One region of the Rossellomorea sp. QJM3NY_18 genome, then DNA from elsewhere that is predicted to be linked to it. Evidence: riboswitches for the same ligand, from Rfam matches in the RefSeq annotation. Region 1 holds a riboswitch; the other holds the start of a gene.
The links. Region 1 has a riboswitch for cyclic di-GMP ahead of AC0VXY_RS21025 (anti-repressor SinI family protein). Riboswitches for the same ligand answer to the same signal wherever they lie in the genome.
Positions count from the first base shown of each region.

Region 2: linked by a shared signal. The riboswitch ahead of AC0VXY_RS20075 (cell wall-binding repeat-containing protein) and the one ahead of AC0VXY_RS21025 (anti-repressor SinI family protein) in region 1 are both predicted to bind cyclic di-GMP.

Region 1 covers NZ_CM149659.1:4,099,575-4,106,946, reverse strand. Annotated here, with positions in the region: gene mreB (rod shape-determining protein) at 1-602, shown strand, start outside; gene AC0VXY_RS21050 (flagellar hook-basal body protein) at 650-1,492, shown strand; gene AC0VXY_RS21045 (flagellar hook-basal body protein) at 1,549-2,391, shown strand; gene AC0VXY_RS21040 (DNA-directed RNA polymerase subunit beta) at 2,407-2,682, shown strand; gene fabZ (3-hydroxyacyl-ACP dehydratase FabZ) at 2,992-3,426, shown strand; gene AC0VXY_RS21030 (hypothetical protein) at 3,594-3,893, shown strand; cyclic di-GMP riboswitch class I at 4,443-4,593, shown strand; gene AC0VXY_RS21025 (anti-repressor SinI family protein) at 4,627-4,764, shown strand; gene AC0VXY_RS21020 (helix-turn-helix domain-containing protein) at 4,799-5,119, opposite strand; gene AC0VXY_RS21015 (YwpF-like family protein) at 5,217-5,657, opposite strand; gene AC0VXY_RS21010 (single-stranded DNA-binding protein) at 5,926-6,303, shown strand; gene AC0VXY_RS21005 (hypothetical protein) at 6,327-6,500, shown strand; gene AC0VXY_RS21000 (DEAD/DEAH box helicase) at 6,871-7,372, opposite strand, start outside.
Region 2 covers NZ_CM149659.1:3,887,997-3,895,368, reverse strand. Annotated here, with positions in the region: gene AC0VXY_RS20095 (competence protein ComK) at 11-556, shown strand; gene murQ (N-acetylmuramic acid 6-phosphate etherase) at 1,050-1,952, shown strand; gene AC0VXY_RS20085 (PTS transporter subunit EIIC) at 2,047-3,405, shown strand; gene AC0VXY_RS20080 (MupG family TIM beta-alpha barrel fold protein) at 3,402-4,472, shown strand; cyclic di-GMP riboswitch class I at 4,962-5,047, shown strand; gene AC0VXY_RS20075 (cell wall-binding repeat-containing protein) at 5,274-6,740, shown strand; gene AC0VXY_RS20070 (histidine kinase N-terminal domain-containing protein) at 6,918-7,372, shown strand, end outside.

The DNA.
Region 1 (7,372 bases):
TAGGTGCCGGAATGGACATCTTCAATCCGACTGGAAACATGGTCGTGGATATCGGTGGAGGAACAACGGATGTAGCGGTTCTTTCCATGGGTGACATCGTGACGAGTCAGTCCATCAAAATGGCCGGGGATAAATTTGACCACGAAATTCTGAATTATATTAAAAAAGAGTACAAGCTTCTGATCGGGGAGCGTACAGCTGAGGATATCAAGGTGAATATCGGGACGGTATTCTCTGAAACACTTGACGAAGATCGCAAGGAAATGAGCATCCGCGGACGTGATATGGTATCAGGACTTCCACGTACGATCACTGTGACGTCCAAGGAAATCGAAGGGGCTCTTCGTGAGTCAGTGGCGGTCATCGTACAGGCAGCGAAAAATGTCCTTGAGAAGACGCCGCCGGAATTATCAGCGGACATTATTGACCGCGGAGTTATTTTAACAGGTGGTGGAGCCCTTCTTCACGGAATGGATACGCTTCTTGCAGAAGAACTGAAAGTACCGGTATTGATTGCGGAGAACCCGATGGATTGTGTAGCAATCGGAACGGGATTGATGCTTGAGAATATCGATAAGATTTCGAGAAGAAGAATCGGGTAAAACCCATGCGCCATTGATCCGATATAACGGTTAAGAGGTGAAAGTAGATGTTTCGAGGATTTTATACAGTAGCATCCGGCATGCTTTCTCAACAGCGGAAGACCGAGATGCTGACGAACAATATGTCGAATGCCAATACACCGGGCTACAAAGCGGATCAGGCTTCGATGCGGGCGTTTCCTGAAATGCTGATGGATAGGATGGATTCCACATCGATCCCGACTGAAAAAAAGCTGTCGCTTCCTTTTAATCAAAGAGTGGGGGCACTCAATACAGGTGTGTATATGCAGGAAACGATCCCTTCCTTTGTGCAGGGTGATCTTCAGGAAACGGGTCGCGGCTTGGATGTGGCGCTTCTGGATGGTTCCATGCCTGTTGATGAAGAGACAGGAATCCGTGGATCGGTGTTCCTGACGGTGGAAGGAACGGATGGATCACCACGCTATACGCGAAACGGAAATCTGACAGTGAACGGCAACGGTTTCCTCACCACGAACAGCGGTTTTTATATGCTGGATGAAAATGGTGACCGGATTCAACTGGCAAGCGATCAGTTCACGGTCGGGGAAAATGGTCAGATTGTCGTGGATGGGAATGCCGTCGCAACATTGGGAGTAGGTTACTCGGATAACCCGAACCTGTTAGTCAAGCAGGGAGATGGGCTGTTTGCCACAGAAGGTACTGCAGTTCTTCCGGACGCGTATGAAGAAGAGAATGTTTCTTTTGCTGCCAAGCAGGGCTTTCTGGAGCGATCCAATGTCGATGCTTCCCGTACGATGACCGACATGATGTCGGCGTACCGGGCTTTCGAAGCCAATCAAAAAGTGCTTCAGGCGTATGACCGGAGTATGGAAAAGGCAGCCAACGAAATCGGCAGGGTCAACGGATAGTAAGTATTGTAAATGAATTTCGTCACTGAATACCTTATAATAGGGGAGAACGTGTCATGAATCGGACGATGATTACAGCAACCAACACATTAGGCCAATTGCAGAAACAGATGGATATGATTGGTCATAATCTTTCGAACGCAGATACAAATGGATACAAGCGCAGGGATGCAACTTTCTCCGAGATGCTTGTGCAACAGGTGAAAAATCAGAGCGTAGACAAGTTCGAAACAGGCAGGTTAACCCCTCTTGGAGTCAGGGAAGGGAACGGTGCCAAACTTTCACAGGCGCAGCTGATCCTGAATCAGGGGTCGTTGAAAGCTACAGGCCGCTCCCTGGACTTCGCGTTGACCAGCGACCGTCAGTTCTTCAAGGTGCTGGCGGCTGATGAAGACTCGAGTGCCGTACGCTACACGAGGGACGGAGCATTCTCTGCGAGTCCTACCGGGAACGGGGAAATGATGCTCGTGAACGGAAGCGGGCTGCCGGTACTGGATGAGAATGATAACTATATTACGTTTTCTGAGGATGCCTCTTCCTTTCAGCTTGGTGATAACGGGGTTCTGACCGTTACAGGTGCCGGTGGGGGAGAAGAACGATTTAACCTCGGCGTTGTGACCGTTGAAAAATCTCAATTTCTGGAGCAATTTGGCGGGAACCTGTTAGGTTTTGCAGACAACCTGGATGAACTAGGCGTCACGGAAGATGAAGTGGTGACCAACGTCACGGGTGGAGCACGATCTGATATTTCCATGGTTCAGAATTCGTTAGAAGGATCGAACGTGGATATCAGCAAAGAAATGACGGACATGCTGAGTGTTCAACGATCATATCAATTCCAGGCGCGATCCATCTCCCTTGCAGATCAAATGATGGGCCTTGTAAATGGGATACGCTAAAAGGAGTTAAATGCTATGAGTGAAAAAGAGCTACTGCAAGAAAAAGTGACAAGAGAATCAGTAAAAACAGAAAAAAAGGCAAAGCAAAAGGACGAAACTAAGCCATCACGCTGGGTGCGTGTTCGCATGCTTCCCATCTGGCTCAGAATCCTTCTGTTCATCCTTCTTCTTGCAGGAAGCCTCGTCCTCGGTGCCGTCATCGGCTTCGCTGGCATCGGCAACGGCAACGCTGCCGACGTCTTCAAAGCAGAAACCTGGCAGCATATCATTGATATCGTAGTGAAGAAATAATTTTTGAGGGACGGACCTCGAAATCGTTAGCTTTTACGACAGTGAACCTTGATATAAAAGGGTTTCGTTGCGAATGGAGCTTGTGATTCGAGGTCCGTCCCTTTTTTTACGTAGATATCGTTGCAAATTTGGAGTTGGGAGGGACGGACCTCGAATTTGATGCCTTTTTTGAGGGGAAATGTTGATTTAAAGGGATTTCCTTGGGGGATTAGGGCGGATTTCGAGGTCCGTCCCTCCCATCCTGTTGCTATTACAACCACAGTTTCTGTACAATAAAGTGTACATACATATTGGTAGGAGGAATTATTTATGCTTGATATTAATGAGATTAAAGAGATTATTCCCCATCGTTATCCGTTTTTGCTGGTGGATCGGATTTTAGAGGTGGAGGAAGGCAAGAAAGCGGTCGGGATCAAGAATGTGACGGCGAATGAGGAGTTCTTCAATGGTCACTTTCCTGATTACCCTGTGATGCCGGGCGTGCTGATTGTCGAGGCGCTGGCTCAGGTCGGAGCTGTGGCGATGCTGAAGGTCGAGGATAACCGTGGACGTCTGGCGTTCTTCACGGGCATTGACAAATGCCGTTTCAAGCGTCAGGTAAAGCCTGGTGATCAGCTCCGACTTGAAGTGGAAATGATCCGCTTTAAAGGACCGATCGGTAAAGGAAAAGGTGTTGCAACCGTTGATGGTGAAGTTGCTTGTGAATTAGAGATGATGTTTGCTCTTGGGGATAAGCAAGAGTAATCAGGTATAATGCGGCCGGGTTTGATGTGATTCATTTCACGTCAAATCCGGCTTTTTTTACCTTGAAAAAATGATTCCATATGCAAGTTAATTCATTTTCCGGGAAAGCTAACAAAAGACCAACGTAACGGTCTTACATTAACCAACATAGAAAGGAGTCATACATCATGAGCAAAAAGTTACTATCGATCCTTGGTGGATCTGCACTTGCCGCTTTCCTTCTTGTAGGATGTAACGCCAACCAGGAGCCTCCTCCGGAAGACGAAGCACCAGTGGAAGAAAACGACAACATGGATGAGAATAACGATATGAACGACAACGGGGACATGAATGAAGAGAACTACCCTGAGTCAGAAGACAAGAACAAGCAAGGCGACAAAGATGCAGCGAAGGATAACAACACACCTGAAGAAGACGCTGTAGAAGATGATATTGATATGAAGGATAAGGATAATAAGGACGAGTAATGGGGTAAGACAGAGGCGACTATGAGTTGCCTCTGTTTTTTTATAAAATAAAAAATCCAGACTTTCATTTTTATGGAAATTAGACTATAGTTAATTTATAAAGTTCTTTATAAAGAACAAAACGAATATATTAATAAGAACGAAGTGATCATAACATTAGAGAGGTGGATAAATGTATAAAAAAGTTTGCAATCGATGTACTCGCTCTTCATTCAGTAGCACTGAAACAGGTGATTGGATTTGCCCATCTTGCGGTCATGACTTAACTGAAGCACCATTTTATACGCCCTTCTTAAGGCATAGTGATTTTATCCCACTCCGAAAAAAGTTAGAAGCTTATGAAAAGAATATGAACAAAAAATATCTTTGAATTTCGACAAATATCTTTATGCTTATGAAGAATACAACAATTTATTTAGTAATAAACTTGGATAATGTCGAATAAAGCATTCACTTGTAGGAAAAAAGTGTAAAAATTTTCTTTGAATAGACAAAAAATTTTGAAAAAAGATGGTACTATTGATATAACGAAAAGCGATGAAGAGTGAGGGCAGAAAAAGGCAAACCCATTGAAAAATGGGGACGCAAAGTCACAGGTCTAAAGTATTAATAGTAAATCAATTTCCTGGAAGACTACATATGAAAGACATCAACGTGAATTTGAAACGCATATTAATACGATGGCGGCTGGATTGCCTGGAATACGTTTACTGTATTTTAGGAGGGAAACAATTTGGGGAATAGAGAATTGGACCAAGAATGGGTTGAGCTAGTGAAAGAAGCCTTGGAAGCAGGAATATCTAAGCAACAAATCAGGGAGTATTTACAAAAGCAATCCCAGGAAGTAAAGGCCGGATATAAAATAATGTAATATAAATAAAGTCTTGCGAACTCTTCGCAAGACTTTATTTATTGCCTAATTTCCATTTATTAAATTCAATGAACTCCCGGAACTGTTCCTTGGTGATTCCAGAATCCATTGCTTCTTCTGCAATCTTCATCCATTCGTGATCAATGTTTTGATCCTCGGGTTGATCGTATAATAGAGCATCCATAGGAATTCCTAAAGCCGCTGAAACTTTCTCCAGAAACTGAATGGAAGGGTTTTGTTGAAGGTTACGTTCAATTGAACTCAAATATGACTTAGCTACGCCTGCTTTTTCAGCGAGCTCCGTCATGGACATTCTTTTTTCTTGTCTGTATTTCTTAACTCTCTCTCCAATCATCAGGGACACCTACCTAAAGACTTCATGTTTGAAGTCACAATATTAAATATAATTATATCATAAATAATTCGACAAGAAATTACATATTTTCGTATTATTAAATGCTCGGTTTTGCCGTTGCCGGAATCCTTGGCTTAGACACCATCTTCTCACGGAACTCACGAACAAGTTCATCCCCGGAGTACCCTTTCTGGACCAAGTCATCAAGCAGTATTTCCGCATATTCATTCCGTTGTTTCTTCAATTTTCCTTCAAACATAATGCTGATATGTTTATCCATTTCTTTGATACAACGGATGGATGTCATGAAGGCAGCAGGATCATTGGCTGCATGGGAAATCACGACCTGGATTTCCAAGTCTTCTTTGCTTTGCTGAGCCTTTTGGAAAAATTCGATGTATTCATTCGACATATACGTTTCGACAAGCCATGTTTTCTGACCGTCTTCTTTATTGATGATCAGACCGTCCACAAGCTCGAAGTCATGCAGTTCCTCGTTCTCCACTACTTGAAGGGAAATCACTTTAAAGGTTTTCATGAACGAACATCTCCCATTTAAAGGTTTTATCAAATTATATCACAGGGGGGATTTGTTTCCCTAATACATTTATAAATGAAAAAAATGACGAAAGATGCAATTTTGTGTTTTTGACCATGATTTTAATGAAAAAGAGGAAAATCTCCCTAGGCGAATTTCCGAAATTCAAGCCGTTTTTGCCTCGAATTTCGGAAATTCACGATTTTACAAGATTTGCACATAGAAGTAAGATGATATCACCTTAACAGAAAGGAGGAGATGAACCCAAGTGATCAACCAAGTGACCCTGGTGGGAAGACTGACGAAAGATCCGGAAGCGAGAAAAACAACGGAGGGAAAATCAGTACTTAGCGTGACGATTGCCGTGAACCGGCCTTATAAGAATCAGCAAGGCCAAACTGATGCCGACTTTGTACTCTGTACGATGTGGAACCGTGCAGCGGACAATACGGAGAAGTACTGCAGGAAGGGTTCCGTCGTTGGGGTGACCGGCCGCATCCAAACACGTTACTTTGAAAATGATCAAGGGAAGCGGACGTATATCACCGAAGTCGTCGCTGAAAACGTCCGTTTCCTGGACAGTAAGCACGCATCCCCGGTTACACCTGAACCGAGCAAGAAAGAACCAATCGAATTGCCGTTCTAATTTTTTAAAAGGGAGATGGAGTTTTGGTCACACTGCAAGAACTTGAACAAAGAATCGATCGACTGGAAAAAATGACGGAAGATCTCATTAAAAAAGTAGCAAGAGTCAATGTCGAAAACTTCTACTTATCTCAACGGGTAACCGCCCTTGAACAAGGATACGAATATCCAAACCCGGTTTTGAAAACCTCATCTTGATCTTTTATAACCCTCAACCAGATTTCTTTCCATAAGCGTTAATCCAACCTATAAGTACTCTGTCTCAAATTCCAATGGTCACCCGCACGATGCCCCTGATTTGCCTCATTAGACATAAATATGTATAGCGGTTAGTAAGTGAAATATTCCCCTTTTTGTCTTCATATTGAGCCGGTTTCCTTGAGGGGAGGCTGGTGTTTTTTTTATTAGTTATGGTTGTTCACGATTTGGAACGAGTTTCACAGTACAAAGGAGAAAAAGCATCACTTTTTAAATGGAAATCCTATTATATTTGTACAAAACACTGATTTGTCCAACCCCTTTTAAAAAAAACCCCTTTCCCATAAAAGGAAAGAGGCAACAACAACATCTATTCCAACACCAGCAACGATTCCAGATCCTGATCCGACAATTCCGTTACCCACTGGTCACTGCGGATGATTTCGTCGTTCAGAGCCTGCTTTTTCATGAGCATGGCATCGATTTTTTCTTCAAGGGTGCCTGATGAAACGAGCTTGTGCACGTGGACGAAGCGTTTCTGGCCGATCCGGTAGGCACGGTCGGTGGCCTGGTTCTCGACGGCCGGGTTCCACCAGCGGTCGTAGTGGACGACGTGGTTGGCAGCGGTCAGGTTCAGACCGGTACCGCCTGCTTTCAGTGACAGAAGGAAGACAGGGAAGTCGCCGTTTTGGAATTTCTCGACGAGTTCATCCCGTTTTCCTTTAGCCGTGCTTCCGTTCAGGAACGGGACATTAACATCGAATTCTTCCTTCATCACTTCCTGGATCATCTCGCCCATTGAGATATACTGGGTAAAGATCAGGCAGGCTTCGCCAGATTCTAGGGCGGTTTCAACGATGTCCTTCAGTTTC
Region 2 (7,372 bases), 210 kb from region 1:
TTTAAAAGAGATGGTTACTCGAAGGACTGTGGCAATTTGTCCAGCGTATGATGGGGTTCATCAGTCGGTCGTCCATGACTTTGATAGGAGAAAGACTTACAGTGAAAAATCCTCCATGGAAATTCTGGATGAATCCTGTATGACTTACAGGTCCACGTACGATGGAAGGATCAAAGCCGTCCGGCATGCATTCGACTACCTTAGAAAAACACCTCTTATGATCTGCCCGCAGCAATACATCTATGCGATACCCACCATGGCCCCAACCGATTATGATTGTATGTGGCTCTTCTGCCAGCATATCGAGTCAACCTCCACCAGAGAAGGAAAAACCTATGTGCACTTCACGAATGGAGAGCAGCTTGAAATCAACTGTTCGGAAAGTGTGATCATCAAACAAAGGGAGAGGGCAGCCGTCACCATGACTCATTTCTCCACCATCCCGTCCATCTCATCCTTGAACCGCAACGAAACCGGACTCCACCTCCCCGGATTCCACTCACACCTCCAGAACCTGGACGAACTCGGCGCCGATCTCAGAGGGACGGACCTCTAAAAGGTAACAAACAATCGAATATTAAAAAAACAGGAGTAGGAAACGTGTTCCAACTCCTATTTGTCGTTGTTTCAAAAAAATGAGTGTGTTAAATAATTGAATCTAGTAATGAGCCGTTAACCAGAATGGATTGGATAAACTCTGAAACTTGTAGGTGTTTTTACTATTTTATATGCTCATGAAGTTGATTGGAGCGGAAGGTGCTCGACTCCGACGGGGAATAGCGGGAAAGTTGAGACCCCGCAGGGCATAGCCCGAGGAGGCTCAACTCACGCCCCGCGGAAAGCGAGCACCTGCAGCGGAAGTCAACCAGCACTTTCCCTTTCAATTAATAACTATTAAAATAGAAAGCTTCCCCACTATTCCCATCAAAAACAACGGTCTATTTTAAAATTTAATTTCATATAATATAAAATTTAATTGAAATATTATTTTAAAAGCGAGTATAATAGAATTAATGTAAACGCATACAGATTTCTGGGAGGAATGACTTGTGAAAGAAGATAATGTTTTTGAATTATCAACAGAGAAGGTGAATCAGAATACGCTCGGGATTGATACAGCGAGTACCGGCGATATTCTTCACATGATGAATGAGGAAGATCAGAAGGTGGCCGAGGCTGTCAAAGTGGTCATCCCACAAATAGAAGGAGTGGTCGATAAGGTCGTGACGTCCATTTCTCAAGGCGGAAGACTGATTTATATGGGAGCCGGTACAAGCGGAAGGCTCGGTGTCCTGGATGCGGTGGAATGCCCGCCGACGTTCAGCGTGGATAGTGACGTCGTCGTCGGTTTGATTGCCGGCGGTGAGAAGGCGTTCGTGAAAGCGGTGGAAGGCGCTGAGGATGATGAGGGATTGGGTGTGGCAAATCTGCAGGAAATCGGTCTGACTCCTGTGGACACGGTTGTCGGAATCGCAGCTAGCGGTCGTACCCCTTATGTCATCGGAGGCTTGAGATATGCAAGGGAAATAGGGGCAACCACGGTGGCTCTTTCCTGTAATACGGGTTCCAAGATTTCTGCAGAAGCTGAGCATTCGATCGAAGTCGACGCAGGTCCCGAAGCACTGACAGGGTCCACCCGGTTAAAAGCGGGTACGGCTCAGAAAATGGTGCTGAATATGATTTCCACAGCAAGCATGATCAAGCTTGGGAAAGCCTACGGAAACCTGATGGTGGATGTGAATATCAGTAACTATAAGCTTGAGCAACGGGCGATCGGCATCATCGAGAGCATCACGGGGGCTGATAAAGAAACGGCCGCAGCGACGCTTGAGAAGGCGAATAATGAAGTGAAACCTTCGATTGTGATGATTACCCTCGGCTGCGGGTACGAAGAAGCGAAGAGCCGCCTGGAAGATGCCAACGGATATGTCCGGCTGGCCATTGAAAAATAGTCTTATCGTATAGGGGTACCTGTCCCCATCCGTTCATAGAAATAGAATGGGAGGGACAATCAATCGATAAATGGAACGAAAGGGGAAGGTGAAAGTGACGAATAAAGAATTGGCAGGAGTCATTTTGGAACGGTTTGGCGGTGCTGATAATATTGCAAGCTATGAACATTGCATGACGAGATTGAGAGTGAAGGTGTATAACGAGGACCTTGTTCAGAAAGCCGAGATCAAGAAGATAGAAGGAGTATTTGGGTTCGTGGAGGATGAAACGTATCAGGTCATCCTGGGGCCGGGTAAGGTCAATAAGGTGACGGAAGAATTCGGGAAGCTCGCTGCCTCCACAAAAGGAAATCTTGACCTGAAGGCACGGGCAGCAGAGCAAAAGGCTGATCTGAAGAAAAAGAACGCGACGCCATTCAAGCTGCTTCTAAGACGCGTGGCAAATATCTTCATTCCCCTCATCCCTGCGCTCATCGCGTCAGGATTGATCACCGGGTTCACGAAGTTCTTCGTTCAGGCAGGCTTGCTGAACGGGGAATCCCAACTTGTCATGATGCTTTCGATTATCGGAAGCGGGTTATTCGGTTACCTCGGCATCCTGGTCGGGATGAATGCAGCAAAGGAATTCGGCGGATCGGCGGCACTTGGTGGCTTGGCGGGGATATTGATCATCAATCCCGCGATTGGTGATGTAACACTGTTCGGAGAAAATCTGCTACCTGGCCGGGGTGGATTGATTGGTGTGCTGATTGCAGCCATCTTCATCGCATTTGTTGAGAAGAACGTTCGAAAGGTCATTCCTCAGGCGGTCGATATCATTGTGACGCCGACGATAGCGTTACTCGTTACAGGTTTATTGACGTACACGGTATTTATGCCGGTTGGCGGTTTTATTTCTGACATTATTACAAATGGTCTCCTTTCTCTTATTGACATGGGTGGCCTTGTTGCGGGATTCGTCCTTGGCGCTACCTTCCTGCCACTCGTTGTGACAGGCTTGCATCAAGGATTGACGCCAGTCCATTTAGAACTGATCAATACAATCGGGGATGACCCGCTATTACCGATCCTTGCCATGGGCGGAGCCGGGCAGGTTGGAGCGGCATTTGCCATCTTCATGAAAACGAAAAAGAAGAAGCTGAAGCGGGCAATCGGCGGGGCGCTTCCTGCCGGGATGCTTGGAATCGGTGAGCCATTGATTTTCGGTGTCACCCTTCCATTAGGAAGACCGTTCCTGACGGCTTGTTTAGGAGCAGGCTTCGGTGGAGCATTCCAGGCGTACTTCGATGTAGCGACGTTCGCCATCGGGGTATCCGGTCTGCCTTTGATCTTCTTAGTCAACGCCGGAGAGATCCTCTACTATACTCTTGGACTATTGATTGCCTATGCGGCAGGATTTGCTTTGACGTACCTGTTTGGGTTCAAGGATGAAATGGCGAGTGAGTTTGAATGATCGGAATTTCCGTCTATCTGTCTGATGAAGATGCTGAGGCGAGGATTCTTCGTGCCTCGGCGTCAGGTGTCAAACTCGCTTTTACCTCCCTTCATATTCCGGAAGAATCAGGCATAAGCACTGAGAGGGTGAGAGGTCTCCTGTCCCTTTTTAAAAGGGAAGGATTCCAGGTGTTTGCCGATGTGTCAAAGAAGACGCCTGCCATGCTTGGGCTTCATCATTTTGAAGAGCTGAAGGAACTGGGCGTCACGTCACTGAGACTGGACGATGGATTCACGACGGATGAAATGCTCGAGTTATCCCGTCATTTTCGGATCGCCATCAATGCCAGTACCGTTGGAGAAAAAGAACTGCAGCGGTGGATCGATTGCGGGCTGGAAACAGGAAACAGGATTGCCTGGCATAATTTCTATCCGAAACCGGAAACAGGGTTGGATGAGGAGTATTTTCTGGAGCAGCAACATTTGTATGATACGCTCAGTATTCCCATCTATGCGTTTATACCGGGGGATGAAAAGAAGCGTGGCCCTCTCCATCTGGGACTTCCCACTTTGGAAGACCACCGAGGTCAAAGTCCTTATGTCAGTGCCGTACAATTGAAACGGTGGGGCGTGTCGGGTGTATTCGTTGGCGACCCGGGCTGTTCTGTGGAACTGCTGGGGAAACTTGTACGCTTTGATCAGGAGGATGTCATCGAGCTCTCGTACAGAGGAAGTGATGGAATCCAAGGGGAGTACCAGCTCAGACCGGATCCGGGCCGGGATGTGTTTCGGTTGTTGGACACAAGGACGGAAAGCGAGATTCCTCCACAACTTACCGAGGAGCGGCCACGGGGTACGATTACACAGGATAATGATCTGTATGGGCGGTATAAGGGTGAAATGCAGATTGTTCGATGTGACTTAGAGAGTAACCCTAAAGTGAATGTTGTGGGTAGAATTTGTACAGAGTACCTGGATGTTATAGAGTTATTTGAGTCAGGTCAAAGGATAGAGATTAAAAGGAACTTCATTTATTGGAGGCCACTGAAAAAGTCCAGCATTTTAGAGATGAAAAATGATGTTTAAAAAACGAGGCTCCAGATTCGCTTCTAAGCGACGATAGACTGGTAGGGAGACATATTTGACCCCCTAAAAAACAGCATTTTTATAAAGTGACTACTTTTTCAGTGGCTTCATTTATTGAAGTTCTTTTTTATTTGAAATAGCGAGAGTACAATCAATCAATTATGGTCATATGCGGCTTCTTCTGTTCGTTATAATAAAAACAATCACCGTCATTGAGAAATTTGTCGATAAGTATTTTCTTTTAAATGATAGATTATTCTGATATTGGTTTTATAATGTAAATATAAGTATATTGATTTATGAAATTTAATTAGTATAAGGGGGGAGTTCCTTGTGCCGAGTTATTACATGAAAGAGATTTGGACACCATTAAAAATATTTGGGATAAAGATTTTTAGATCAGAAGAAAACAGCATCTTTATAAAAGTTTTCCGAAAACCAAGGAAACGTATTTTCTAAACCCGATATTATAAATACTTTTAAAAAAGCGTACGATAAAGGCAAACCCATTGAAAAATGGTGGCGCAGAGCTATAGGGGTTTCCGTCGTTGAGACGATGCCAGCCAGCTACCGTATACGCCGTTTTCCATTCTATCACCACACTGGAATTCTCATATTCCATTTGCATATCTTACCTTCTCCTTCACCATCTCTAGCACTATTTCAAAGCTTGAACCTCACAGCTTTCATTATTTAACCAAAATCATTGATTTGCTTCACTCGTTGGAACCCTCTCACAAAAATTTTCATTTCTGCGTGGCAAAAAGGCCCTACATAATAAATTGAATAGGAGTTGAGGTAATGACGAAAATCTGCACCTGCTTATGTGTGTTTCTACTTATCTTCAGTTTCAGTATCACTCCAATACTTGCTGCTGGTACCTTTGATCGATCATCCATCAAAAAAGAAATTTTCTCTGTTTCAAAAAAACAATCATTCAAGGTACTCGGTGATTCAATCTCTCATGAACTGAAGGAAAAGATGAGAGGTTCTAAGAAAGTAGATGATATGAAATTGATGGGGGATATATATGAGCAGGAACCCAATGATTCCCCTCATCAGGCTGACGCTATACAACTTGACGATATCCTATTTGGAAGCTTTTGGTGGGAAGAAGATTTGGATTTTTATAGCTTAAGTATGGATGAAACTCAAGATACGTATATTTACGGAACCACATTGACGCCACTCAATGACCTTGGATATTTGCTATTCAGTCCGAATGGCGAGCCGATTTATCCGGATGAATTGCTCCAAGAGGGAAGTGAAAAACTACTGATCTATTATTCTTTACCGCCAGGTTCGTATTATCTGGTAGCCACAGATCTAAACATGTTTGGTGAAGACGGAGTATATGGACTCACCGCTTTTACTGGAGAAGAAGCCACAGATAATGTGTATCGGATATACGGGAACGACCGGTACGATACTGCCATTGAAATCTCAAAGGCAGGATGGCCGGACGGTTCAGATACGGTTGTATTAACAAGAGACACCACATTTCCTGACGCCTTGGCAGGTGCCCCCTTTGCTTATCAAGAAGATGCACCGATACTATTAAATCCAAAAGGCAGCTTAAATAATAAGGTGAAAGCACGAATAAAAGAATTAGGGGCAAAGAAAGTGGTCATTTTAGGAGGGGAGGGTGCAATATCCGAGGAAGTTGCCAAGGACCTGAGGAAAAACGGCTTGGATGTACAGCGGATCGGAGGGAAGACAAGATATGAAACGGCAGCTAACATTGCCAAGCAACTGGGTGATTATAAACAAGCAGTCATCGCCTATGGCGGTAACTTCCCGGATGCATTATCCATCGCCCCATATGCTGCATCCAATGGGATTCCGATCCTTTTGAGCCCTAAACAAGAATTAGCGAGTGAAACGAAGGGAGCCCTGAAGTCTGTTACGGATACGATTATTGTGGGTGGGAAAGCAGTCATCTCAGAGCAGGTGGAAAAACAACTTGCTAAAAAGAATCCTTTTCGAATTTCAGGTAAAGACCGTTATGAAACATCGGTCAACATCGCCACTCAGCTTCAAATTCCGAGGGATATCATTACAGTTGCAACAGGAGAAAATTTTGCAGATGCCCTAACAGGATCCGTCCTTGCAGCAAAATACTATGAACCTATTATTCTGGTTCAGAAAAATAAAGTGCCAGCCTCGGTAAGAACATATATTTCAGATAATAGAACCTGGTATTACACTGTACTTGGCGGAGAAGGGGCTATTTCTGAACAAGTGGTGCAAGAGCTAAGCGGTTTGTAATTGAGAAGGACGAATGGTCATCCCCAGGGGCGGGCCTTCGTCTTTTTTTATTTTCAGCAACTGAAACGACCCAACCTGAAGAAAATACCAAATGATTATCATCCTGCCGCTGATTTTCTGTTATGATATTATCAACGAATATTTCGACAATAACCGGAATGAAGGGAATGCCAATCAATGACTAGTGCTTCAACCATGCTGATACAATACCTGGAAGATCATTCAGACGAATTTCTACATAATTGGCGCAAAAGTATCGTCATTTCAGATAATGATATATATAAAGAAGAAGTATTGAACAATGGTGTGAAGATGTTTCAATTAGTGAAGCGTGCGATTGTGAAGCCCCTCACGGAAGAAGAAATCACCACACTTGCCAACAAGACGGCTCTTGAACGGGTCAATGCCAACGTGAATATCAGCGAATTCGTATATAACGTGAATATAGGCAAGAGCATCATCATTAAATGGGTGAGTAATTCTGGAATCGAACTGCGGACATTGCAGCCCTTGATTGAAGATATTAATTCGCTATTTGACCGATTTTCCTATCTAGCTGTCAGAAAATATACGGAAATAAAAGAGCAGCAGCTTCAAGAGAAGGAACTGTATATCGACCAGACCCACAAGGA